Regions from separate parts of the Shewanella sp. 5S214 genome, predicted to be linked through region 3. Evidence: predicted binding sites of a transcription regulator. Region 3 holds the regulator's gene; each other region holds the start of a gene.
What was found. Region 3 encodes NrdR, which represses ribonucleotide reductase genes. Its sites were predicted from a motif close to AAACACNANATNTNGTGTTT; they were not measured.
Positions count from the first base shown of each region.

Region 1 (4,294 bases), on a different contig from region 3:
ACGGCTGTCGGTTAAATCAGCAATAATCTGATCTTCTAACGCTTGGCTAAATACATGGCCAGCATCTACACGCCAAGTACTTTGGTTATAGCATCCCTTACAGGCATGCTCGCAACCGCTAACAAATAAGCAGCAACGGGTGCCCTCGCCGTTGATCACATCAACACTATGGTAAGCACTGTAATGCATTATAAATGCTTCACTCTGCGTTTAACTTCTTCTTGCTTACCAAAGTTAAACGGCCGCGCATCAGGACTGCCTAAATAACCACATACACGGCGAGTCACCGATACCCTACTAGGCTCATGGTTACCGCATTTAGGGCAGACAAAGCCCTTACTGGTACAATTGAACTCACCAATGTAGCCGCAATCGTAACACTCATCTATCGGGGTGTTAGTGCCGTAATATGGCACCCTGCTGTAGCTGTAGTCCCAGACATTTTCCAGTGCTTCAATGTTGTTTTGCATGTTAGGAAATTCGCCGTAGCAAATAAACCCACCATTAGCGATGGCTGGATAAGGTTGTTCAAAATCAATTTTATCAAAAGGATTCACTTTCTTTTCAACATCTAAATGGAAACTATTAGTGTAATAGCCTTTGTCAGTCACCCCAGGTACTACACCGAACTGGGTGGTATCAAGTAGGCAAAAGCGACTACATAAATTTTCACTTGGGGTACTGTACAAACTAAAACCATAACCGGTTTCTTGCTTCCAAGATTCAGTGGCTTGTTTTAGATGATGAATAATGGCGACCGCTTTGTCACGTAGTTGCGCGTTATCAAACACATGCTCAGCATTGCCATATAAAGCATTAACCGTTTCGTGCAGGCCAATAAAGCCTAACGAAATTGACGCACGGCCATTTTTAAAAATGTCGCTAACATCATCATCGGCATTTAAGCGTACACCGCAAGCACCTTCCATGTATAAAATCGGCGCAACACGGGCTTTAACCCCGGTTAAGCGTGCAATCCGCGTATCTAACGCTTTGCGAGCAACTAACAAACGTTCATCGAGTAATTGATAAAAACGCTGCTCATCTTTACCCGCTTCTAACGCAATACGCGGTAAGTTAAGGCTAACCACACCTAAATTATTGCGACCTTCGTGTACTTGTTGACCATCTTGTTCATAAACCCCCAAAAAGGAGCGACAACCCATGGGGGTTTTAAATGAACCAGTGACTTTAACCACCTGATCATAATTTAAAATATCTGGATACATACGCATAGTTGAGCAGGTTAAGGCCATCTTTTTGATGTCGTAATTGACGTCAGTAGCTTGATGATTGACGCCATCTTTAATGGCAAACACCAATTTAGGAAAGACGGCCGTTTTGCGGTTTTTACCTAAACCTGCCATGCGCACAGTTAACATCGACCGCTGAATTAAGCGAGACTCCCACGACACACCTAAACCAAAGCCAAAGGTCACAAACGGCGTTTGCCCATTGGCGGTATGCAAGGTGTTGACTTCATATTCCAACGACTGGAATGCATCATGACACTCTTTTTCGGTTTGCGTCATTGCATAACCTTCGACATCGGCTACTTGCCATTTGCGAGCCACAGCAAGGTGTTTTTGATAACTAATTTGCACAAACTCAGCCAACACTTCATCAATACGGTTAATGGTTGTGCCGCCGTAAATATGGCTCGCCACTTGGGCAATAATTTGCGCAGTCACCGCCGTTGCTGTTGAGATGGATTTAGGCGGTTCAATTTCTGCATTACCCATTTTAAAACCATGAGTTAACATGCCAGCTAAATCAATTAGCATGCAGTTAAACATCGGGAAAAATGGTGCATAGTCGAGATCATGATAGTGAATTTCTCCTTTCTCATGAGCGCTAACCACATCTTTAGGTAACAAGTGAGTTTTAGCGTAATGCTTGGCAACTATCCCTGCGAGTAAGTCTCGTTGAGTTGGGATCACTTTGGCATCTTTATTGGCATTTTCGTTTAAAATGGCATTGTCTGATTGCTCAACCAAACCACGAATAGCGCAGTTTAATTTACTCTGAGTCTCACGATGAGTGTCACGGTCGTGTCGATACTCAATATAGTGACGTGCCACCGACTTAAACGGTCCTGACATTAATAAGTTTTCAACTGCATCTTGTAGCTCGTGAATATCAACTTCGGTTTTGCAAGCCATTTGCTGCTCAACCGTTTGCGCTAACTGCAGCGCATATTGATGGTCAGCTTGACCTGCAGACTCCATTGCAGCCACAACAGCCTCTTTGATCCGACATCCATCAAATGCTGTCCGGCATCCATCCCTTTTCACGACTACAAGCATACAACCATCCTTACAAGCACTATATATAGAGCTTCAATTTACAAAAGACACAATATAGAGTGTATTAGATACATTAACGCTGAGTATTACTTTGATCCAGATCATAATTGTCGGCAGTACTTTTTATTGCAAATAACTTGCTATTCGCAATAGATATTGTAGGTGTGAAAAATGATTTTTATGACGGGAGATCGCATGGTAGAAAAATTGAAAATAGCATCGCGATATAAGATTGTGGCAAACAAGTTATCTCATAGGTAACAGTGTAGTTGTGGTTTTTAGCCGTTCAAAATGATGACTATTTCGATGACCTGGCATCAAATACAGCGTTAATGACAGTATCAACCGTATAAGTGACTTATTCATTACGACAAGATGAATACTCAGGACGAAGAGGCGCGACATGAGATTGAATAAGTCGAACTAATACAGATTGCGCCGATTAAACGCATCCCAGAATAAATAAGCGCCCTCTCCTTGATGCTGAACATCCATGTGATACCAATATCTGTACCACGATTGACAGGCACTGACTGATTAATCACCCATTAAGCACTTAGACGCGAACGGGTATATTGCCATCAATACACCAGTCCGACATCGCCTAAGTGTTACTTTAAGGTTGCTTCAATTAAATGATGAATATCTTTAACTGCCTGCTCACCCGCTTCAATGGCCTCTTTGGCGCGATGAAACTCCATGGTACCAATATCAGCCACATCGGGCACAATACAAATATCAGGTGGCTCGCCCATTAAACGCGAACGTTTATGGCGTTGTTCTAAAATATCCATGGATTGTGACATCACCGCCAACATACCAGGATGAGATTTTGAGCTGCCCATGGCCAGCTTATCGGTTAAGCCACTCATGTACTCTTTGCCTTTCCCCCATAAATCCATAAAGCCGGTTTCAAGCTCACGCTTTTGTTCAATAGGTTCTGACTTACTGGCTTTGCGGCTTTTTACTTGTTCTGGGATCAAATGCATTTGGCCTCGGCGATGAGCATTTAAATCTACCGCAATAACCACATCAACGCCCATCGAACGGGCTAATGAAACAGGAACCGGGTTGACGACTGCACCATCGACCACCCATCGATTACCTTGCTGCACGGGTGGTAAAAATCCAGGCATCGAACATGAAGCACGCACCGCATGGCGCAAGTCACCTTCTTTAAACCAAATCTCTTGCCCAGAATATAAATCTGTCGCCACCGCAGCAAACGGGCGCTGCAGTTGTTCAATATTAAGGTCACCAATACGGTTAGCTAAAACATCAAACACTTTCTCACCACTAATAAGTCCGCCTTTACGCCAGCCTAAATCCATTAGGCCAAGTACATCCCAGCTTGAAAAGCCACTGACCCAAGTTTCAAGCTCAGCCAAATGATCATTGGCATAAGCTGCGCCGACTAACGCCCCCACCGAACAACCAGCCACTTTGTCTGGGTAAATGTCTAACTTGGCTAATCCATTCAATACCCCAATATGTGCCCAACCTTTAGCGGCTCCACTGCCTAGCGCTAATCCCACGGTGAGCTTTGTCATCTTTGTTCCTTCCATACTCTGTATTCATCTTTACCATAAAGCTCGGCTTAGTCGACCAATGACCTCGTCGAACTCAGGCAATAATATAATGCTAAAAAATAGCATAACTAAAGCGACTCTTGTTGGCTATAGCAAGGTGAAACAGCTATAATCGTCGGCTTACATTTTTTAGGGGATCTACCTTTGCAATTTACCGATTTTTCGTTGGACAAGCGCCTGCTTGACAGTTTAAAGCACCTTGGCATTTCTACGCCTACCGATGTTCAAGCGCAAGCACTTCCCATTGCCTTATCAGGTAAAGATTTAATGGCATCGTCTAAAACCGGCTCAGGTAAAACCTTAGCGTTTTTGTTGCCTGCTATGCAGCGAGTGATATCCACCAGAGCATTGTCGAAAAAAGATCCGCGGGTATTGATTTTGTTACCTACGCGAGAACTC
Region 1 covers NZ_JBGOOV010000024.1:19,163-23,456, reverse strand. The annotation lists gene nrdG (anaerobic ribonucleoside-triphosphate reductase-activating protein) at 1-189, opposite strand, end outside; gene nrdD (anaerobic ribonucleoside-triphosphate reductase) at 189-2,306, opposite strand; gene rssA (patatin-like phospholipase RssA) at 2,918-3,856, opposite strand; gene ACED29_RS15450 (DEAD/DEAH box helicase) at 4,040-4,294, shown strand, end outside.
Region 1: a site for NrdR is predicted at 2,321-2,340, ahead of nrdD (anaerobic ribonucleoside-triphosphate reductase). Genes of this name have one in related genera too.

Region 2 (4,294 bases), on a different contig from region 3:
TAATTAATGTCGCCAGAACAAAGACCTGTCAAATGCTCTATGACTCTTAAAAATGATAAAAAAGCTAATATATTCAGCGAATTTATATTATTGGCACATGAATATAGGCTGATAAATAAGTCATAATCAAAGCCAATTTGCTGATGCTTTAAGCAGTTAAGAGCACAATTTTACAATTAAGCGGGCTTAAGTGGATGTTTTATGAGCAAGTGTGAACAAGCCAAGCCATTGTTGACTACTATTCACAAAGGTTATCGTTATAATAGCCATCATACTTTATTAGACACTTAGGTTAAGTTATGTCACACGCTGAACAATCGACACCCAATGTTGATCCGCAAGAGATCGCAAAATTTGAAGCCATGGCACAAACATGGTGGGATCTCAATGGCGAGTTCAAGCCATTGCACTTACTTAATCCACTGCGTTTAAACTACATTGATCAAACCGCTGGCGGTATTTTCGATAAGAAAGTGCTTGATGTTGGCTGTGGCGGTGGCATTTTGTCAGAAAGTATGGCTCGCCTGGGTGCACACGTTGATGGTATTGACATGGGAACTGAACCACTTGAAGTGGCAAAACTGCATGCATTAGATTCTGGGGTAGCGGTTAACTATCTTAAAACTACCGCCGAAGCACACCGCGATACGCACCGCGAGCAATACGATGTAGTAACCTGTATGGAAATGCTTGAGCATGTACCGGATCCACAATCGGTAATTCAAGCATGTTGTGACATGGTTAAACCCAATGGTTTTGTATTTATCTCGACGATTAACCGCAATATGATGTCATACCTTAAAACCATAATCGGCGCTGAATATCTATTAAAAATGCTTCCAATTGGCACCCACGATCACAGTAAATTTATTCGCCCGTCTGAACTGATGGCATTAGTCGATAACACCGATTTATTGTGCAGAGATGCATTAGGTATTACCTACAATCCTCTATCTGGTGTATTTAAGTACACCAAGAGTGTCGATGTTAACTATATGATAGCCACACAAAAAATAGATTAGCCAGCCTATGTTTTTCACTGTTGCAACAGTGAAAAACATAAATGAAGCCCAATAGCGTTATGTTATACCGATAACGCTATTAAAGGCTGCGTGGATTTACTGCCATTTCTCTGTGAGGAGCTAACTCTTGCATATGCACGACATTAAAGGGGTACTGTTCGATTTAGACGGTACCTTAGCCGACACCGCACCTGATTTAGTCCAAGCATTAAATTTGAGTTTAGACGAAGCCGGTTTTAAGGTTCAAACGCTTGAAACCATGCGCCATGCGGCTTCACATGGCAGTTTATATTTGGTCAAGACCGCCATACCACAGGCAGATGAACACGTTCAACTTGATATTCAACAAGCACTACTGCGCCATTATGCACGCATTAATGGCGATCACAGCCGTTTGTTCGACGATTTACCCGAACTCTTAACCCTATTAGATTCCCAAGCCATTCCCTACGGTGTCGTCACCAATAAGCCAGCTCGATTTGCTCGGCCATTAATACAAAAGCTGGGCTTAACCGATAAACTGAAAACCATGATCAGCGGCGATAGTACCTGTCACGCTAAACCTCATACTGCGCCGATGTTATTAGCCGCTCAACAAATAGCCATCGCACCTCAAAGTATTTTATACCTAGGTGATGCTGAGCGTGATTTAGTTGCCGCTCGCAACGCAAGTATGATAGGTGGCATTGCCTTATGGGGCTATTTATCACCCAGCGACACACCGAATACATGGCCAGCAACATGCCAATTTGAACATGGTGCAGCATTAAAACACTTTTTTACTCCGTCGTCTTTTTGAGATCGATTCATCGAAAATACACCTCTGAATGCATCATTGGCTAAAGATTATGCTGACAATCACTTACCGATCAAAAGCCCTAAAAGATCAATCTAAAATTGAGGGTAAATTTTCGATCGCTGTTTATTTTAGCGATCAAAACTTTCTTATTTGATGGTTGAAAAAATATCATTTATAAAAAACACGTTATAAATTTGGGCTCTAGGGTTAGCTGTCACTAACCCTGCCGTTTATCCTCAAGTTATCCACAAGAAGTTAATATAATTGTGGCTTGCAAAAAAACTCAAACCTCACTATCTTGTATCTTAGATTTTAAATAACACCATATCTTGTGTGTGGCCGACAATCAAAACACTACTCCACAGCATAACAAGGAGATAGATGTTAACTGAACGTATTGGTGGTTTACTGCCATGTTGTGAGTACCTTCAAGTTGATTGTTTTAACATGGAATTGTTTTGTAACGGGTTCAGATCGAACCCAGCAGCACTGAATCCAACAACAGATCACATGATTAGATATAGAACCAAGGCCTCTCTTCAATGAATAGCAATATGACAGTCACTAAACGCAGTGGCGAACGTGAATCGATCGATTTAGATAAAATTCATCGCGTGATCACTTGGGCAGCCAAGGGATTAAAAAACGTCTCAGTATCTGAAGTAGAACTTCGATCTCATCTGCAGTTTTTTGATGGCATTCCAACTGAAGCCATTCATGAAACGATCATTAAGGCCGCGGCTGACTTGATCTCTCCTGAGTCACCTGATTACCAATTTGTGGCAGCCCGCTTAGCGGTATTCCACTTACGTAAAAAAGCGTTTGGCCAATTTGAACCGCCTAAGCTATTCGATCATGTCACCAAGTTAGTTGAAATTGGTAAATATGACATGCACATCATGGCGGATTACAGCCGTGAAGAATTAGACATCCTTGATGGCTATATTGATCACTGGCGTGACATGAATTTCTCTTACGCCGCAGTCAAGCAGCTAGAGGGTAAATACTTGGTTCAAAACCGTGTGACTCACGAAGTATATGAAAGCGCACAGTTTTTATACATCTTAGTCGCAGCGTGTTTGTTTGCTCGTTATCCGAAAGAAATCCGTTTGAAGTACATTAAAGACTTCTATGACGCGACATCTTTATTTAAGATTTCACTTCCAACGCCAATCATGGCGGGTGTTCGTACACCGACACGTCAATTCAGCTCATGTGTACTCATCGAGTGTGATGACAGCCTAGACTCAATCAATGCTACGGCATCGTCTATTGTTAAATACGTGAGCCAACGTGCTGGTATTGGTATTAATGCAGGCCGTATTCGTGCTTTAGGTAGCCCTATTCGTGGCGGTGAAGCATTCCACACCGGTTGTTTACCGTTTTATAAGTATTTCCAAACGGCGGTTAAGTCTTGTTCCCAAGGCGGAGTCCGTGGTGGTGCAGCAACACTGTTCTACCCGTTATGGCATCTAGAAGTTGAATCACTGCTAGTACTGAAAAATAACCGTGGTGTTGAAGACAACCGTGTGCGTCATCTTGATTACGGCGTGCAGCTAAACAAATTAATGTACCAACGTTTAATCAAAGGCGACTACATTAGCTTATTCAGTCCATCTGATGTGCCTGGCCTTTACGATGCTTTCTTTGAAGACCAAGTCGAATTTGAACGTTTATACCTGCAGTATGAGCAAGACAGCAGCATACGTAAAAAGCAGATCAAAGCAGTTGAATTGTTTTCACTGATGATGCAAGAACGTGCCTCTACTGGCCGTATCTATATTCAAAACGTCGACCATTGTAATACGCACAGTCCATTTGACTCTAAAGTAGCACCGATTAAGCAATCTAACTTATGTTTAGAAATTGCCTTGCCGACTAAACCGTTAACTAACATTGACGATCCAGACGGTGAAATCGCCTTATGTACTTTATCAGCGCTTAACTTAGGTGCGATTAAGGATTTATCTGAACTTGAGCCTTTAGCAGATTTAGCTGTGCGTGCATTAGATAACTTACTTGATTATCAAGATTACCCAATCAAAGCCGCGCAAACCAGCTCAATGAATCGCCGTACTTTAGGTATTGGTGTGATTAACTTTGCCAACTATTTGGCTAAAAATGGTAAAAAGTACTCTGACGGTTCAGCAAATAACCTGACTCATAAAACCTTTGAAGCAATTCAGTTCTATTTACTCAAAGCGTCAATGAACTTAGCTAAAGAGCAAGGTGCATGTCCGTTATTCCACGAGACAACTTATTCGAAAGGTATTTTACCTATCGACACCTATAAGCGCGATTTAGATAAAATTTGTGACGAACCATTGCACATGGATTGGGAAGGTTTACGTAGCGATATTAAGCAGTACGGCTTACGTAATTCGACCTTGTCTGCATTAATGCCTTCTGAGACTTCATCGCAAATTTCAAATGCGACTAATGGTATTGAGCCTCCACGTGGATTGATCAGCGT
Region 2 covers NZ_JBGOOV010000001.1:240,873-245,166, forward strand. The annotation lists gene ubiG (bifunctional 2-polyprenyl-6-hydroxyphenol methylase/3-demethylubiquinol 3-O-methyltransferase UbiG) at 300-1,022, shown strand; gene ACED29_RS00955 (HAD family hydrolase) at 1,150-1,821, shown strand; gene nrdA (class 1a ribonucleoside-diphosphate reductase subunit alpha) at 2,364-4,294, shown strand, end outside.
Region 2: a site for NrdR is predicted at 2,139-2,158, ahead of nrdA (class 1a ribonucleoside-diphosphate reductase subunit alpha). Genes of this name have one in related genera too.

Region 3 (4,294 bases):
TCATGTTGTTTATACTGTAAATCATTATCGTTGCAGAGTAGAATACGCCGCAACCCTACTATATAGATAATGATGTTGGAGCTACCATGTTGAAGAAAGCGATGAATATTGCGGATTATGATCCAGAATTATTTAAAGCCATTGAAGATGAAACTTGTCGTCAAGAAGAACACATTGAATTGATTGCATCTGAAAACTATACCAGTCCACGTGTGATGGAAGCGCAAGGTTCTCAGTTAACTAACAAGTATGCTGAAGGTTATCCAGGTAAGCGTTACTATGGTGGGTGCGAATACGTTGATGTGGTTGAAACATTAGCGATTGAACGCGCAAAAGAATTATTTGGTGCCACATATGCCAACGTGCAGCCTCATTCTGGTTCACAAGCTAACAGTGCGGTATTTATGGCGCTATTAAAGCCAGGTGACACTGTATTAGGTATGAACTTAGCCCACGGCGGTCACTTAACTCACGGTTCACCAGTTAACTTTTCCGGCAAGCTTTACAACATCATTCCTTACGGCATCGACGAGTCAGGTAAAATTGACTATGACGAAATGGAACGCTTAGCTATTGAGCACAAGCCTAAGATGATGATCGGCGGTTTTTCGGCATTTTCAGGCATAGTCGATTGGGCTAAAATGCGTGAGATTGCTGATAAAGTTGGTGCTTATTTGCTTGTTGATATGGCTCACGTTGCTGGCTTAGTGGCTGCAGATGTTTATCCAACGCCTGTGCCTCATGCACACGTTGTGACCTCAACAACCCATAAAACATTGGCTGGCCCACGTGGCGGTATTATTATTTCTGCAGCTAATGATGAAGACTTATATAAAAAGTTGAACTCAGCGGTATTCCCTGGTGGCCAAGGTGGCCCTTTAATGCATGTTATCGCCGGTAAAGCGGTTGCATTTAAAGAAGCATTAGAGCCAGAGTTTAAAGTATATCAACAGCAAGTTGTTAAAAATGCTAAAGCTATGGTAAGTGTGTTTTTAGATCGTGGTTACAAAATTGTTTCTGGCGGTACAGAAAACCATTTAATGTTGGTTGATTTAATTGGTCGTGATTTAACGGGTAAAGAAGCAGATGCTGCATTGGGCAATGCCAACATTACCGTGAACAAAAACTCAGTACCTGATGATCCACGTTCACCGTTCGTCACCTCTGGTGTTCGTATTGGAACACCGGCAATTACTCGTCGTGGCTTTAAAGAAGCAGAAGCGAAAGAGTTAACCGGCTGGATTTGTGACATTCTTGATGATGCATCTAACGCCGAAGTGGCTGAACGAGTGAAAGGTCAAGTGTTGGCATTATGTGCTCGATTCCCTGTATACGGTTAATCGTCTCTTGATGCCTGTTGAAAAGGTTTAGGTTAACCTTGTTCAACAAATAGGATAAACTTTAATGGCCGCTAATTGTTAGCGGCCATTTTGTTTTTTTCTGCAGGAGGCTCAATGCATTGCCCTTTTTGTAGCGCGACCGATACCAAAGTTATAGATTCTCGATTAGTGGCTGATGGTCACCAAGTTCGTCGCCGCCGGGAATGTACCGAATGCCATGAGCGTTTCACTACCTTTGAGGGTGCAGAATTAGTGATGCCCAGAGTGATTAAACGTGACGGTACTCGTCAACCCTTTGATGAAGAAAAGCTCCGTGGCGGCATGCTGCGTGCCGTTGAAAAACGTCCTGTTTCAATCGATGAAATTGAACAAGCATTGACTAAAATCAAATCAACGCTGCGCGCAACGGGCGAACGCGAAGTTAATTCTGAAATGATTGGTAATCTTATGATGGAACAGTTGATGAACCTTGATAAAGTGGCTTATATCCGCTTTGCATCAGTTTATCGAGCATTTGAAGATGTATCACAATTTGGTGAGGCCATTGCCAAATTACAAAAGTAATGGCGACAAATATCATCCTTTTATGACGGCATCTGAGCAATAAGAGACTACCTAATATGGCTAACTTTTCTACCTTCGACACTCAAATGATGAGCCGTGCGATAGCACTCGCCGAGAAAGGTCGTTATACCACTCGGCCAAATCCTTGTGTCGGTTGCGTCATTGTCGCCAATGGTCAGATTATCGGTGAAGGTTATCACCAGCGTGCAGGCCAGGGCCACGCCGAAGTCAATGCGCTTAAAATGGTTCGCGATAATGGCTTTTCGGCACAAGATGCTACCGCGTATGTCACTCTTGAGCCGTGTAGCCATTACGGCCGTACACCACCTTGTGCTTTAGGCTTAATTAATGCCAAGGTCGCTCGAGTTGTTATTGCTGTTACCGATGCCAATCCACAGGTTGCTGGCCGCGGTATCAGCATGTTACGTGATGCAGGTATTCAAGTTGATATCGGATTACTGACAGAGCAAGCTTATGCGCTAAATTTGGGTTTCATGAAGCGGATGAAAACTGGCTTGCCTTGGGTGACAGTGAAAATAGCCGCCAGTTTAGACGGTAAAACAGCCCTGTCGAATGGAGTGTCAAAGTGGATTACCGGTGACGCTGCCAGGGCAGATGTGCAAAAGTATCGAGCCAGGCATTGCGCATTAATCACTGGGGTTGAAACTATTCTTGTTGATGACCCTAGCTTAAATGTCCGTTATGAAGCGCTCGGTGAATTAACCACTTGTCATACGCAAGAAGACATATTCCAGCCTTTAAGGGTGGTGCTTGATAGCCAAGCTAGATTAACGTCAGCCCAGCAGTTATTTTCGATTCAAAGTCCTATTTTACTGGTTTCAGGCTGTGCATATTCTGACAAGGTCAAAATTGACTTTCCACAGCACGTTGATTTTCTGCAATTAGAGTGTGACTCGTCAGGTAGAATCCCTTTGTTAGCTTTGCTAACGTATTTAGGTCAGCATAGCAATAGCGTGTTAGTTGAAGCTGGGGCAACGTTAGCCGGCGCATTTGTTGCTCAAGGTCTCGCTGATGAAGTAGTGCTTTATCAGGCTGCTAAACTTTTAGGCAGCCATGGACGTAATATGTTGCAGCTACCCGATTACAGTGCGATGGATCAAACACCGTCGTTGCAATTAATCGATGAGCGTAGCATTGGACAAGATAAGCGATATATCCTTAGATATAATCAATCGTATTAATGTGCGAGTGCTTAGGCGAAAACCCGAGCAAGAGCAAAGTTTATAAGCAAAAAGTGAGTCATTATGTTTACTGGGATAATCGAAGCCCTTGGCACATTACGTAAAATTGATCGAAAAGGTGACGATATTCGCTTAACGGTTGCTAGCGGTAAGCTAGATTTAACCGATGTAAAGCTAGGTGACAGCATTGCGACTAATGGTGTGTGTTTAACGGTTGTTGAACGTTTAGGTGATGGTTATGTTGCTGATATATCAGCTGAAACTGTCGCGTTAACCGGTTTTAGTCATTATCAAGTCGGCCAAAAGGTTAATCTTGAAAAAGCGGTTACGCCAACCACAAGGTTGGGTGGGCACATGGTCAGCGGCCACGTGGATGGCATCGCAAAAGTAGAGCAATGTGCTTATCGAGGTAAAGCGCTTGAGTTTTGGCTATCGACACCAGCGCAATTAAGTCGTTACATCGCTCACAAAGGTTCGATTACCATTGACGGTGTTAGTTTAACCGTCAATGAAGTTGATGGTCATCGCTTCAGATTAACCATAGTGCCTCATACTGCGGGCGAAACTACGCTGGTGCATTTGAAAGTCGGTGATAGCGTTAACATTGAAGTGGATTTAATTGCCCGTTATTTAGAACGATTAATGCAACCAGAAGCTCACCATGCACAGCCTTCATCGGGCGTGACCATGGAATTACTCGCTAAATCAGGTTTTTTGCGTTAGTTGTTGCCGTAAAATATCATTCGTACCCAGTACCCGAAGTGTAAAAACACACGGTATAAACAGATTTAATGCCTAAGGTTTAAATCGAATACTTAATCAATAAAGGTCTGACAATGGCGCTACATAGCATAGAAGAAATCATTGAAGATATTCGTCAAGGCAAGATGGTTATCTTGATGGATGATGAAGACAGAGAGAATGAAGGCGATTTGATTATGGCCGCTGATAAAGTGACGCCAGCTGCAATCAACTTCATGGCCACTTATGGCCGCGGATTAATTTGCCAAACCATGACCAAAGAGCGTTGTCAGCAGCTTAACTTACCTTTAATGGTGACCAACAATAACGCCCAGTTTTCAACTAATTTTACGGTTTCAATTGAAGCAGCAACTGGGGTGACCACAGGTATTTCAGCCCATGATCGTGCTGTAACAGTTCAAGCTGCCGTTGCTAAAGATGCTAAAG
Region 3 covers NZ_JBGOOV010000002.1:79,043-83,336, reverse strand. The annotation lists gene glyA (serine hydroxymethyltransferase) at 87-1,340, shown strand; gene nrdR (transcriptional regulator NrdR) at 1,455-1,904, shown strand; gene ribD (bifunctional diaminohydroxyphosphoribosylaminopyrimidine deaminase/5-amino-6-(5-phosphoribosylamino)uracil reductase RibD) at 1,961-3,106, shown strand; gene ACED29_RS01680 (riboflavin synthase) at 3,170-3,829, shown strand; gene ribBA (bifunctional 3,4-dihydroxy-2-butanone-4-phosphate synthase/GTP cyclohydrolase II) at 3,943-4,294, shown strand, end outside.